Regions from separate parts of the Terribacillus jepli genome, predicted to be linked through region 1. Evidence: riboswitches for the same ligand, from Rfam matches in the RefSeq annotation. Region 1 holds a riboswitch; each other region holds the start of a gene.
The links. Region 1 has a riboswitch for S-adenosylmethionine ahead of metX (homoserine O-acetyltransferase MetX). Riboswitches for the same ligand answer to the same signal wherever they lie in the genome.
Positions count from the first base shown of each region.

Region 2: it holds a riboswitch for S-adenosylmethionine, as region 1 does, so the genes downstream of both, AB1K91_RS15960 (homoserine dehydrogenase) here and metX (homoserine O-acetyltransferase MetX) in region 1, are expected to answer to the same signal.
Region 3: it holds a riboswitch for S-adenosylmethionine, as region 1 does, so the genes downstream of both, AB1K91_RS16660 (LLM class flavin-dependent oxidoreductase) here and metX (homoserine O-acetyltransferase MetX) in region 1, are expected to answer to the same signal.
Region 4: it holds a riboswitch for S-adenosylmethionine, as region 1 does, so the genes downstream of both, sfnG (dimethylsulfone monooxygenase SfnG) here and metX (homoserine O-acetyltransferase MetX) in region 1, are expected to answer to the same signal.

Region 1 covers NZ_JBFEGH010000002.1:180,480-183,598, reverse strand. The annotation lists gene AB1K91_RS03285 (ammonium transporter) at 1-791, opposite strand, end outside; SAM riboswitch class I at 1,443-1,555, shown strand; gene metX (homoserine O-acetyltransferase MetX) at 1,631-2,701, shown strand; SAM riboswitch class I at 2,700-2,809, shown strand; gene AB1K91_RS03275 (PLP-dependent aspartate aminotransferase family protein) at 2,881-3,119, shown strand, end outside.
Region 2 covers NZ_JBFEGH010000016.1:10,439-13,557, forward strand. The annotation lists gene AB1K91_RS15950 (thiazole synthase) at 1-453, shown strand, start outside; gene AB1K91_RS15955 (ThiF family adenylyltransferase) at 453-1,463, shown strand; SAM riboswitch class I at 1,535-1,630, shown strand; gene AB1K91_RS15960 (homoserine dehydrogenase) at 1,716-2,879, shown strand; gene AB1K91_RS15965 (DUF2292 domain-containing protein) at 3,055-3,119, shown strand, end outside.
Region 3 covers NZ_JBFEGH010000017.1:58,886-62,004, reverse strand. The annotation lists gene AB1K91_RS16670 (CAP domain-containing protein) at 1-661, shown strand, start outside; gene AB1K91_RS16665 (DnaJ family domain-containing protein) at 734-1,105, shown strand; SAM riboswitch class I at 1,118-1,219, shown strand; gene AB1K91_RS16660 (LLM class flavin-dependent oxidoreductase) at 1,297-2,661, shown strand; gene AB1K91_RS16655 (S66 family peptidase) at 2,680-3,119, opposite strand, start outside.
Region 4 covers NZ_JBFEGH010000003.1:13,879-16,997, reverse strand. The annotation lists gene dhaK (dihydroxyacetone kinase subunit DhaK) at 1-1,454, opposite strand, end outside; SAM riboswitch class I at 1,581-1,686, shown strand; gene sfnG (dimethylsulfone monooxygenase SfnG) at 1,788-2,873, shown strand; gene AB1K91_RS04225 (GNAT family N-acetyltransferase) at 2,958-3,104, opposite strand.

The DNA of each region.
Region 1 (3,119 bases):
ACAAGGCCGGCAATCGCACCGGATACAGCTCCCAGCAGTGTGGGTTTTTTGTTGATCATCCATTCGATGATCATCCAGCCAAGTACACCAGCAGCAGCAGCGGTATTCGTGTTGATAAAGGCATACATTGCGACATCATCGAAAGCAAGTTCACTGCCGACATTGAATCCAAACCAGCCGAACCAAAGCAGCGCGCCGCCGATCAAGGTGAAAATCAAGTTATGAGGTGCAGTGGTGCCGGCATTTTTACGTTTGCCGATGACAATCGCAACGACCAATCCGGCAAGACCGGAGGAAATGTGGACAACGTTTCCTCCTGCAAAATCAAGTGCGCCCATTTCCGCAATCCAGCCGCCGCCCCAAACCCAGTGTGCAAGCGGGGAATAGACGATGAGGACCCAAAGAACTGTAAATAGAATGAATGCAGGAAAACGAATACGTTCTGCATAAGCACCAGACACGATGGCAGTTGTCAGGATTGCGAATGTCATTTGGAACATCATGAATAAATTGAATGGAATGGTGTGTCCTTCATTCGGTTCGAACCCGACATTATTCAGTCCGAAGAAATCCAATCCGCCAATAATTCCATTACCTGGTGAGAACGCAAGCGAAAAGCCGACGATGATCCAGATGATCGACACAATCGCCATAGTTGTGAAACTGTGCATTGCTGTGCTCAGCACATTTTTACTTCTTACCAACCCGCCGTAGAAGAGTGCGAGTGCTGGTGTCATCAACCATACCAAGACGGTTGCGACAAACATGAATACCGTATTAGTCATATCCATTTTCTCTACCCCCTGTGTGTTTTCTTTATTGTTTGAAAATTTAAATCTTTTTTCATTATAAGTGCCAGACAAAAAAATGTAACAAAGTTGTCAGGTTATCTTACGTGAATATTTCTGACCAAAAAGTGTAAGTGTTTTCAATTTATTTGTTATAAAGCGTTACTAAAATGGGACTGAGTTTTAGAAAGATGGGAATTTTGGGGTGGTTTGCACCATTTTATAGCGGGAATAGTTAAATAGCTGCGGAGAAGTGCTACATCGGAAGTTTGACAATAACTGTAAAGGGTGATAAGATAGTTAACGTCCTCGATGTTTGAGTAACTTTATCGAAGGTCATTGGCATTCTGCTATAGTTTTAATTAGAAGTACTTATTCAGACTGGAACGGCCTAGGAGCCGTGAGGATGCAATAGAGGTAGGGATTGCATCGTATAAGTGAAAACTACCATGTGGAACAAGTACCGCGGCAGGAGGATGTATTAGGTATCCTCTACTCACAATAGAAAAGTTACATTTTAGCCCCGCATTGGCATTAGCTGATGCGGGGCGTCCAAATTTCTAAGGATAAAATATCTTGATAGAAATTTCAGAATTTATCGTTGACTCATATATGGAACCCATGCTACAATCCTGTTAACAAATCAATAGCAAGCTCTTATCAAGAGAGGCGGAGGGACTGGCCCGATGATGCCCGGCAACCTGCAAGCAGCAATGCTTTTAAGGTGCTAATTCCTGAAAGTGCGTAAAGCACTTTAGAGATGAGAGAGACAAGTCGGTACATATTGCCACCCTGTCCTCTCAGGGTGGCCTTTTTTATTGAGGGGAGGAAGCGTACGGAACATGGATTTACAACTGTCATACCAAACCGGCAAACTTCTCATCGGGGATGTCGAGCTTGAATCAGGTGATATCTTATCAAATGTCGAGGTGACCTATGAAAGAAGCGGACCCGCCTCACGAGAAACGGTGCTTGTCTGTCATGCATTGACAGGAGATCAGTTTGCAATCGGAACTGATACAGCACCTGGATGGTGGAATGGGTTGCTGCAGCAGGACGGTTACATCGACACCGGCCGATACCAAGTCATGACATTCAATGTACTGGGTGGATGCAATGGGACAACGAGTGCAGTGTCGGTGAATCCAGTTTCAGGAGACACGTATGCAGCAGCTTTTCCGGAAATAACGATCCGGGACATGGTTTCGGTTCAACGTCTGGCATTGGAGAAACTAGGAATCTCTCATTTAAAGGCGGTGATCGGCGGATCATTGGGAGGAATGCAAGTTATGGAATGGGGTGTTATGTATCCTGATTTTATGGATGTGCTGATTCCGCTCGCAGCGACCCCCTTTGTGAGTGATTATGCGATTGCGTATAATCATTTGGCTAAGACAGCCATTACGTCCGATCCAAACTGGAACGATGGATACTATACTGCAGACAGATTACCTGCAGCTGGTCTCGGCCTGGCGCGGATGGTAGGGATGCTTACTTACCGTTCCGATCATCAATATAATGAACGTTTCCGCCGAGCTGCCTCCGGAAGAGATGATGCAGCTTATGAGGTGGAGTCGTACTTGAATTATCAAGGGGAAAAACTCGTTAATCGCTTTGATGCCAATTGCTATATGACCTTATTACAAGCGATGAACAGTCACGATATCGGCAGGGAAAGAGGCGGGTGGCAGGCAGCTGCCCAAAAAATAAAGGCAATTGTGCTGACATTCGGATTTTCGAGAGATCTGCTGTTCCCGCCGGAAGAGATAAAGGGTTTTGCAGCGGCAGTGCCAAGTGCCCGGCATGTGGATGTGGATACAATCTATGGACATGATGGTTTTCTGCTGGAGTTTGAGAAGTGGGGACACCACATCCGCGATGTACTCGAGCAGCCAATGAAAATTTCATATTGACTTATCAAGAGAGGTGGAGGGACTGGCCCGATGAAACCCGGCAACCTGTAAGCGGCAATGGCTTTTAAGGTGCTACATCCAGCAAACAGAAAGTTTGGGAGATAAGGAGTTTTGTGCATATGCAGCAGCTTCTTACCGGAAGCTGCTTTTTTCATTATATAAACTGGAGGAATGACAAAATGACAAATCAAGTATACAAAGCAGAAACATTAGCATTGCATGGCGGGCAAGCACCAGATCCGACTACAGGTTCAAGAGCGGTGCCACTTTACCAGACGACTTCTTACTTATTCCATGATACAGATCATGCAGAGCGTCTATTCGCACTTGATGAGCCAGGAAATATCTATTCCCGAATCGGCAACCCTACCGTGGATGTTTTGGAAAAACGGATTGCATTGCTGGAAGATGGTGTCGC
Region 2 (3,119 bases), on a different contig from region 1:
ACATTGCTTCCCGATCCAGTCGAAACACTGCGTGCATCCGAAATGTTATTGGCGGAGGGTTTCATCGTCCTGCCATACACATCCGATGACGTTGTATTGGCCAAGCGGCTTGAAGGTTTGGGAGTCCACGCTATTATGCCAGGTGCATCGCCGATTGGTTCAGGAAACGGAATCATCAATCCTTTCAATCTTCGTATGATCGTGGAACAGTGCAGTGTACCAGTGATTGTCGATGCGGGCATTGGCTCTCCAAAGGATGCCGCTTACGCAATGGAGCTCGGAGCGGATGGAGTCCTGCTGAATACGGCAGTTTCCGGAGCTCAAGACCCTGTTAAAATGGCGCATGCAATGAAGCTGGCAATCGATGCGGGCAGAATGGGGTTTGAAGCAGGCAGGATTCCTGAGAAGAACTATGCTGTAGCAAGCAGTCCGACGGAAGGGTTGTTTACTTGATGCGGGATCGTTATCGGAAGCAGGAATTGTTTATCGGCAAGGAAGGGCAGACGCAGGTGGGGAAAAGTAAAATTGTCTTGATCGGTATGGGGGCATTGGGCTCTGCTTCTGCAGAGATGCTTGTCCGTGCGGGCATCGGGGAGCTGGTACTCATCGATCGCGATTATGTCGAACTTCATAACCTCCAGCGCCAGCAGCTGTATACGGAAGAAGACGCTGCTGCCTATTTGCCGAAAGCATCTGCTGCGGCAAAGCGGCTAAAGGCAATAAATCAGCATGTAAAGCTGCAATCGGTGATTGAAAATGTCGATCATCATAATATCGAACAGCTGATGGAAGGTGCAGATGTGATTCTGGATGCTACAGACAATTTTGAGACACGCTTGCTTGTCAATGATGCAGCGTTGAAGCATGGTATTCCTTACTTATATGGGGCTTGTGTCGGAAGCTATGGGGTGACGTGTCCGGTACTTGCCAACGGAGATGCCCCGTGTTTGCATTGTCTCTTGGAGCAGCTGCCGCAGCAAAGCGAAACATGTGATACGGCAGGGATCATCGGTCCGATTGTCCAATGGGTGGCAGCTGTGCAAGTGACGCAGGCGTTGCGGCTTTTATCCGGTCAAAAAGTTAAAGCGGAGTTATGTGCGTTTGATATTTGGACGGCTGATTATTCAAGGGTAGATGTACGAGGTCTGCGGGATTCGAGCTGTCCTAGCTGCGGCACACATGCAGTGCTGCCCTTTTTGAATGGAGCTGAACAGACAAGGCTCGATGTATTATGCGGCAGGGAGGCTGTTCACATACGGCCCGGTGCCAAGAAATCACTTGATCTGCCGGCTTTATCAAAAGAATGGGCCTCTTCGATCGATCATGTTGCTGCCAATGAACACCTGCTTGCCATTCAATACAGAGGTCACCGAATTGTGTTATTTGCTGATGGACGGGCAATCATCCACGGTGTAAATGATATTGTCCGAGCGCGTATCCTGTATGACAGCCTGGTCGGATAGTATTGTTAGAATTTTCAGTTGACGGTATGTCTTATTCATGCTAAACTCCTTCATAACAAACGAATACAAAACTCTTATCAAGAGCGGCGGAGGGACTGGCCCGATGATGCCCGGCAACCTGCAAGTTATCTTAGACTTGTATAGGTGCTAATTCCTGTAGATGAGAGAAGACACAGTGCGGTTACATTCGTCTCCCTGTCCTCTCAGGGGGACTTTTTTTATGCGGAAAAACATTCGAAGGAGGCAATATAGATGACAGCAGTTAAGATTGGATTGATAGGATACGGTACAGTAGGCAGTGCAGTGGGGCGGACGATACGATCCCATCAGGAGAATCTGCAGACCATTTTCGGGAAAGAAGTACAGGTGGCTGGAGTATTGGTACGGAATAAACAAAAATACACGCAGCAAGTCACAGCTGCACTGCTCACTGATGAAGCAGCGGAGCTTTTCGCAATCGAAGATCTTGATGTTATCATCGAAGCAAGTGTGGGTATCGAGCCTGCCTTCCGTTACTTGACTGAGGCGATCCATCGCGGCTGCCATATCATCACTGCGAATAAAGAGCTGATCGCGTCCCGAGGCGCGGAGCTGAAGCAATTGGCCAAGGAGAAAGGTGTGAGGCTTGAATACGAAGCAGCAGTCGCAGGCGGTGTCCCGGTGATCGGTACGCTGAAGCAGCTGCTCCATATCAACCGGGTTGTCAAAGTGGAGGCGATACTGAACGGCACCTCCAATTTCATTCTGACTGAGATGGCCGATAAAGGATTTGTATTTGAAGACGCACTGCGGCTTGCGCAGGAATCGGGATTTGCAGAGGCAGATCCTGCCAATGATGTGGATGGCTGGGATGCTTTTTATAAACTGATGGTCCTGAGTGATTTATTATTCGAGGCCCAGCCGGATTGGGAAAAAGTGACGCACAGGGGAATCCGTTCGGTTTCCGCACAGGATATCCAGGCAGCAGCTGAACAAGGATGGAAAATAAAGCACGTTGCCACGCTTGAAAATGCAAATGGAGAAGTCACTGCATCTGTCGAGCCGGTGGTTGTATCCGTTGATCATCCGCTCTACAGCGTCGATGGAGTAGATAATGCGGTTTGTATCGAGGGGGATCTGGTCGGCAAGCTGAAACTCCAAGGACCGGGTGCCGGTGCCCTGCCGACAGCCAGTGCCATCGTGGAGGATTTGGCTAATCTCGTTCATAACCGAAAAGAAGTCCTTGTAAAACGGGAAATCCGATTTACCGAGAAAAGCGGAACAGTACCTTTCGTCCATTTACCGACTGGTGAGACTGTTTATTTGCATGCAGAACATGTAGAAGCTGATGGACGCTATTATCGGATTGCTGCCAGGACACCTGCTAAAGCAGGGCTTGATGTCCGCGGAGTCATCCAAACTATTCAGAAACGTTGACAGCTATAGTTTGAATCCGTCTACTCCTCATTCCCTAAGGCAGTTTTCCAGTGGTTCCAGTCCTGCAGCAGAGAGGGATTTACCGCGAGGGTTATTCAGGCAGCACATTACGAGCGCATCTTGGTCTGCCGGAACCGTCCTACCCTAAATAATCCGTGATGAAAGGATGATTGATGTGAGTAAGGAAAATGGAGAGAAATGGGAAGAAATCATCAAGAAAGTGGATGATCTGCAATATGG
Region 3 (3,119 bases), on a different contig from region 1:
TTTAAATAAATGGGTGAATGACTATCTATCAGCTTATAACATTAACATTAATGTTGATAGCTTGCTAGCGAAGTATAATAAGCAACAGCCTGCTCAACAAGAGAAAGCACAAACTCAAGCACCTAAGCAAGAAGAAGCAAAAGCACCTGCTTCTAATAAAAAAGAGCAAAAAGAAGAAAAAGCTGATGAGCAAGCAACTGAACAAAAAGCACAAGCTCCAGCACAAAAACAAGAAACTGCTTCTGACAGCAAACAAACAGAAGACAAGCAAGCTACTGAAGGCCTGAGTGCATTCGAACAACAAGTAGTGGACTTGACTAACAAAGAGCGTGAAAAAGCTGGTCTCAAGCCGTTGAAAGCAGACGCCGAACTAAGCAAAGTAGCACGTGCAAAATCCCAGGATATGGCGGACAAAGGCTACTTCGATCATAACAGCCCGACTTACGGTTCTCCGTTCGACATGATGAAATCTTTCGGAATCTCTTATAAAACTGCTGGTGAAAACATCGCCCAAGGTCAAAAGACTCCAGAAGAAGTCGTGGAAGCTTGGATGAACAGCCAAGGTCACCGTGAAAACATCCTAAACCCTGATTACACAAACATCGGTGTAGGTTATGTAGAAAACGGTAACTATTGGACACAGCAATTCATTGGTAAATAATTCAGATTATTGTATAATGAAAAGCAACCGATTGTGAATCGGTTGCTTTTTTTGCATTTTTGGAGGGATTGTATGGATCTGATTTCGCTGCTTGCGGAAGAAAGGATAAAAAAGGCGGAAGAAAGTGGAGAATTCCGCAACCTTCCTGGTACAGGAAAACCTTTGGTACTGGAGGATTTATCCGGTGTACCAGAGGATATGCGGATGAGCTATAAGGTTCTGAAGAATGCCGGCTATATCCCACCTGAAATGGAGCTGCAAAAAGAAATTGTAGCACTGCGCGATTTACTGCGTGCTTGTACGGATGATTCGGAGCGAGCGGATTATCGGAAACGGATCAGCGAAAAGGAGATTCAATACGAAGCATTGCTTCAGAAACTCAAGAGAAATTCGCCAAGTGCACTGAATCAATACCGGGAACGGATTGAAAACAAACTAACATAATCACATAGTATTTTCTTATCACGAGAGGTGGAGGGACTGGCCCTTGGAAGCCTCGGCAACAGGCAGGGATGCACTGTGCCAATTCCAGCAGACGACAAGTCTGACAGATAAGAGGAGCTTTTACCTTGGATAAGGAGCCTCTTCTGTAAAACGGAAGAGGCTTTTTTACATATGCAGAGGAGTGGAGAATGATGACGAAACAAATTATCTTGCAAGCATTTGATATGACATCCGCTATGCACAATGCCCATGGTTTATGGAAGCATCCGGAGAACAGACGGCATCGGGAATACAAGTCGCTGGACTACTGGGTCGAGCTTGCGCGTCTTTTGGAAAAAGGAAAGTTCGATGCAGTGTTTTTTGCTGATGTGCTTGGTGTTTATGATGTTTATGGAGGGGATGAAAAGGCAGCATTGCGTGACGGGGTCCAAGTGCCGCTGAATGATCCAGCTTTTGCTATCCCGGCTATGGCAGCGGTGACAGAGCATCTTTCCTTCGCTGTCACAGTCAGTACATCGTACGAGCAGCCATTCCATAATGCACGAAAATTCTCTACGCTCGACCATTTGACCAAGGGTCGTGTCGCTTGGAATATCGTTACATCTTACTTGCCGAATGCGGCCCGGAATTTCGGGCTGGAGAAAATGGTCAAGCATGATGAACGTTACAGAATAGCCGAGGAATTCCTGGAGGTTTCCTATAAATTGCTTGAAGATAGCTGGGAAGAGGATGCGGTTGTGTCGGATCCGGCAAGAGGTGTGCTCGTGGACCCGGAAAAGGTACATCGTATCAAGCACAAGGGCAAATACTTCTCAGTCGAAGGACCGCATGTCAGTGAACCGTCACCGCAGCGCACGCCAGTGCTTTACCAAGCCGGTACTTCTGAAAAAGGACGGGAATTCGCAGCCAGGCATGCTGAATGTGTATTCGTTGGCGGACCTACACCAGAAAAGATCAATTACTATATCGAGGATATCAAAACGCGGGCAGAAGCGTATGGCAGAAGCCGTGCTGAAATCAAAGCATTCACTTTCCTGAATGTGGTCGTTGCCGAAACGGAAGAGAAAGCGCAGGCGAAATATGAGGAAATCAAGAAATATTGGAGTGCAGATGCAGCCAAAGCCCAGTATGGCGGATCGACTGGTTATGACTTAGCTTCCTATGAAAATGAAGATGAATTGTTCACATACAAGCATACAGAACAAGGGCAATCGCGGGCTGCGTATTTGACAAAGGATGCTGCTAAGCCCTTCACTGTCAAAGAAATACAGGAGAAATTCAGCAAGCCGGCTGAGATGGATATCATCGTCGGGAGTCCTGAACAGGTGGCTGACAAGATAGAAGATCTCTTTGTGCGAAGCGGGGTCGATGGCTTCAATTTGACGCATTACATTACGCCGAAGGACTTGGTAGACTTTGTTGAATTAGTCGTGCCAATCCTGCAGAAGCGAGGATTATACAAAAAGGAGTATGCAGAAGGAACATTCCGGGAGAAATTATATGGACATCCGCATCTTACCGGGGCGCATCCGGCGAAACAAGGAAAGAGGAGCTGAAGCATCAGCTCCTTTTTTCTATTCCAGATAAGTCAAAATGCCATTGCCTTCTTGATAAGAGACTGTTGCCAAAGCGCCATTGATCATCGTTAACTGCGGCGGCATATGTCCAATATCTGTATCATAAATGATCGGCAATCCGATTTCATCGGCGAATTCATGGATCATTTGCTCCACGGTGTAATCTTCTGAAGGTGTGCTCCGGGCGGGTCTGCCGAATAATACACCGCTTGCCCGATCGAACCAGCTGTGTTCTTTCAGATGCCAAAGGTTTCGGTACGCTTCGGCTGATGCCCAATCAGCCCATTCCAGATAGATGATCGTATTTTCTTCAAATGTTTCACGCCATTTCTGAATAGGTGCGTATTTTGTTCCAGCGATGACGGTCAGCGTATTCAGACAGCCGCCGATCAATCGGCCGGTAAAAGAGACCGGTTGGCCTGTGGTGGATTTCCATT
Region 4 (3,119 bases), on a different contig from region 1:
ATATCCTGGATAGCTGCTACAACACGTTGCAGCGTGTCAGCGAATTCCGAAACGGAAAGCTCCTGCTTGCCTTCTGCCGCTTTACCTGCAGCTCGGAAAGCCCCGCCCCATATCGGACCTGATGCACCTCCGCAATGCTCCATGATCACCATGGAAGCACCGTCGAGGAATTTCGCAATTGTCAGGCTGTCTTGATCGAGAATCTGCTTCCATTCCCTTTTCAACTGACGGAAGCCTTTTGCTACACTATTACCGAAGTCACCATCCCCTGCGTGCGTATCCAGCTTGTTGAAAGCCGCTTCATTCTCAATGATGATTTCACTCATTTTATCTACTAAGTAAATGACATTTTCCAGTGTGATAGAAGCTCCTTTTACTTGTGCATACGTGCTGTCTGTTTCCACTTGGAAAGATACATCCGTCTCTTCAGCTGATTCTTCCACCTCATCAAACGCTGGCTGCTCCACCGGCCCATCGATCTTGAAAGCAGGTGTATCTGAATGGCTGGAAAGCAATGTGCGAAGCTCCTCATCAAGTGACATGATGGTTACCGAAACACCCGCCATATCGATACTAGTCATATAATTGCCGACGAATATCCGGTTTAATTTTATATTGCGCTCTGCCAGCTCCCGATTGACTGACTGGTTGAACAAGTACAGCTCCTGCAATGGCGTCCCGCCGAATCCATTGATCAGCAATACCGCGTCTTCTTCAGGCTGCCCTTCTTTCAGCAAGTCATCGACCATGCGTTTTGCCAGCTCATCTGCTGACAGAACCTTTTCGCGTCTTATCCCTGGCTCACCATGAATACCCACACCATACTCCATCTCATCCTCTGCCAGTTCTAAAGTCGGTTCACCTCCAGGCAAGGTACAGGAAGTCAAGGCAACACCGATGCTGCGTGTGCGGGAAACAGCTTTTTCGGCAACTGCTTTCACTTGCTGCAAGTCGCGTCCCTCGGCAGCGGCAGCACCGGCAACCTTATGCACAAGGACGACACCGGCAACACCACGCCTGCCGACTGTATACAGACTATCCTCGACAGCGATATCATCATCCACTTTTACATAATCCACTTCCAGCCCATCTTCCTCGGCCAAGTGGGCAGCATTCTTGAAATTCATGATATCCCCGCTGTAATTTTTAATGATCAGCAATGTACCCTTCTCACCCGCTGTTTCCTTGATTGCTTGATAGACCTGAATTTGGGAAGGCGAAGCAAACATATCCCCGCATACCGCGGCATCCAGCATACCTTCTCCGACAAAACCTGCATGGGAAGGTTCATGCCCGCTGCCGCCACCGCTGATCAGCGTCACCTTATCCGTTTGCGGTCGTTTCCTTTTAATCACTTTGTACTTTTTCAATAACTCGAGTTCCGGGTGCGCCAATACCAATCCATGGCACATTTCCAAGACGACATCCTCCGGCCGATTGATGATCTTCTTCATCGGTCATCCTCCTCTTATTACAAGCAAAAGTATCTATCTTCCTTCAGCTTAACAGAACGAATTCACAATTGCACAAACTAGGTTGACAAGTCAGAAAATTTTGGATAAAATCACAAAAAAATAGTTTTCTTATCAAGAGAGGCGGAGGGACTGACCCAGTGAAGCCTCGGCAACCGACTGTAAACAGCACGGTGCCAATTTCAGAAGGATGAATACATCCTGAAGATGAGAAGCGTGTACGGATGGCAGTTACATATCCGCAGCCCTTCTCTTTTATGGAGAAGGGCTGGTTTCGTATACGTCTTGATAAGCAAACTCTATTGGAGGATAAACATGACAGAGAATGTGAAATTTGCTTATTGGGTACCGAATGTGAGCGGCGGACTGGTCATTTCCAAATTGCCGCAAAAGACGGATTGGAGCTTTGAAGCGAACAAACGCTACGCGCAAATCGCCGAACAGAATGGCTTTGAATACGCCCTGCTGCAAACGCGCTTCATCGCAAGCTACGGGGCGGATAAACAGCTGGAGGCGATAACGCTCGCTTCTGCTCTTGCCAGTGTCACTGAAAAACTGAACCTTATTTCTGCTGTCCACCCTGGGCTTTGGCATCCTGGCGTCTACGCGAAGATGCTTGCCACTTTGGATCATATCAGCGGTAGCCGCGCAGCTGTCAATGTCGTCAGTGGCTGGTTCAAACAAGAATTCATCAGCTACGGCGAGCATTGGCTCGATCATGACGAACGCTACCGTCGTTCCGAGGAATTCATCCGCGTGCTTCGGGCACTGTGGGAAGAAGAACAAGCTACTTATCGGGGAGATTTTTATCGATTGACGGATGCCCCATTAAAGCCAAAGCCAAAGAACCAGATTCCGATATTCCAGGGCGGCAATTCAGAAGTGGCCAGGGATATGGCAGCCCGCGTGTCGGATTATTACTTTATGAACGGCAATACGCTGGAGGGCTTCCAGGAGCAAATTGAAGATGTAAAGGCACGGGCAGCCAAAGAAGGCCGAGAAGTGAAATTTGCCGTAAACGGATTTGCCATTGTCCGGGATACAGAAGAAGAAGCTGTATCCCTCCTACGAGATATTGTCACTCATGCCGATAACGAAGCCGTCGAAGGTTTCCGGGAATCGGTCAAGGATGCAGGCCAAGCTACCCGCAGCAAACAAGGCATGTGGGCAGACTCCTCTTATGAGGACCTTGTCCAATATAATGACGGCTTCAAAACCGGCCTGATCGGTACAGCCGAACAAGTTGCCGATCAAATCATTCGCCTGAAAGAAATCGGTGTCGACCTTGTCCTGACCGGTCACTTTCATTATGAAGAAGATTTGGAGCGCTTCGGTCGTGAAGTCATTCCGCTCGTTCGTGCGAAGGAAGCAGCTTTGACAAATGTGAAACAGCCCACGTAATGTGGGCTGTCTACTTATTTACAGGAGCAATCACTTTCATTTTCTTTAACCTTACCTGCTTGAACGGAATCCAATCTCCCTTCCTTACAATACCCTTTGGGAACCAAATAATCCAAGCATGTCAAAGTAATTCCCTGCCTTTGATATCACACACACTTTTTCCAATTCGTTCAGCAACTCCGCTGCAATCCCTTGCCCTCTATAATCAGGATGTACCGCTAAACTGAGTATGCTTTAGCAGGATTT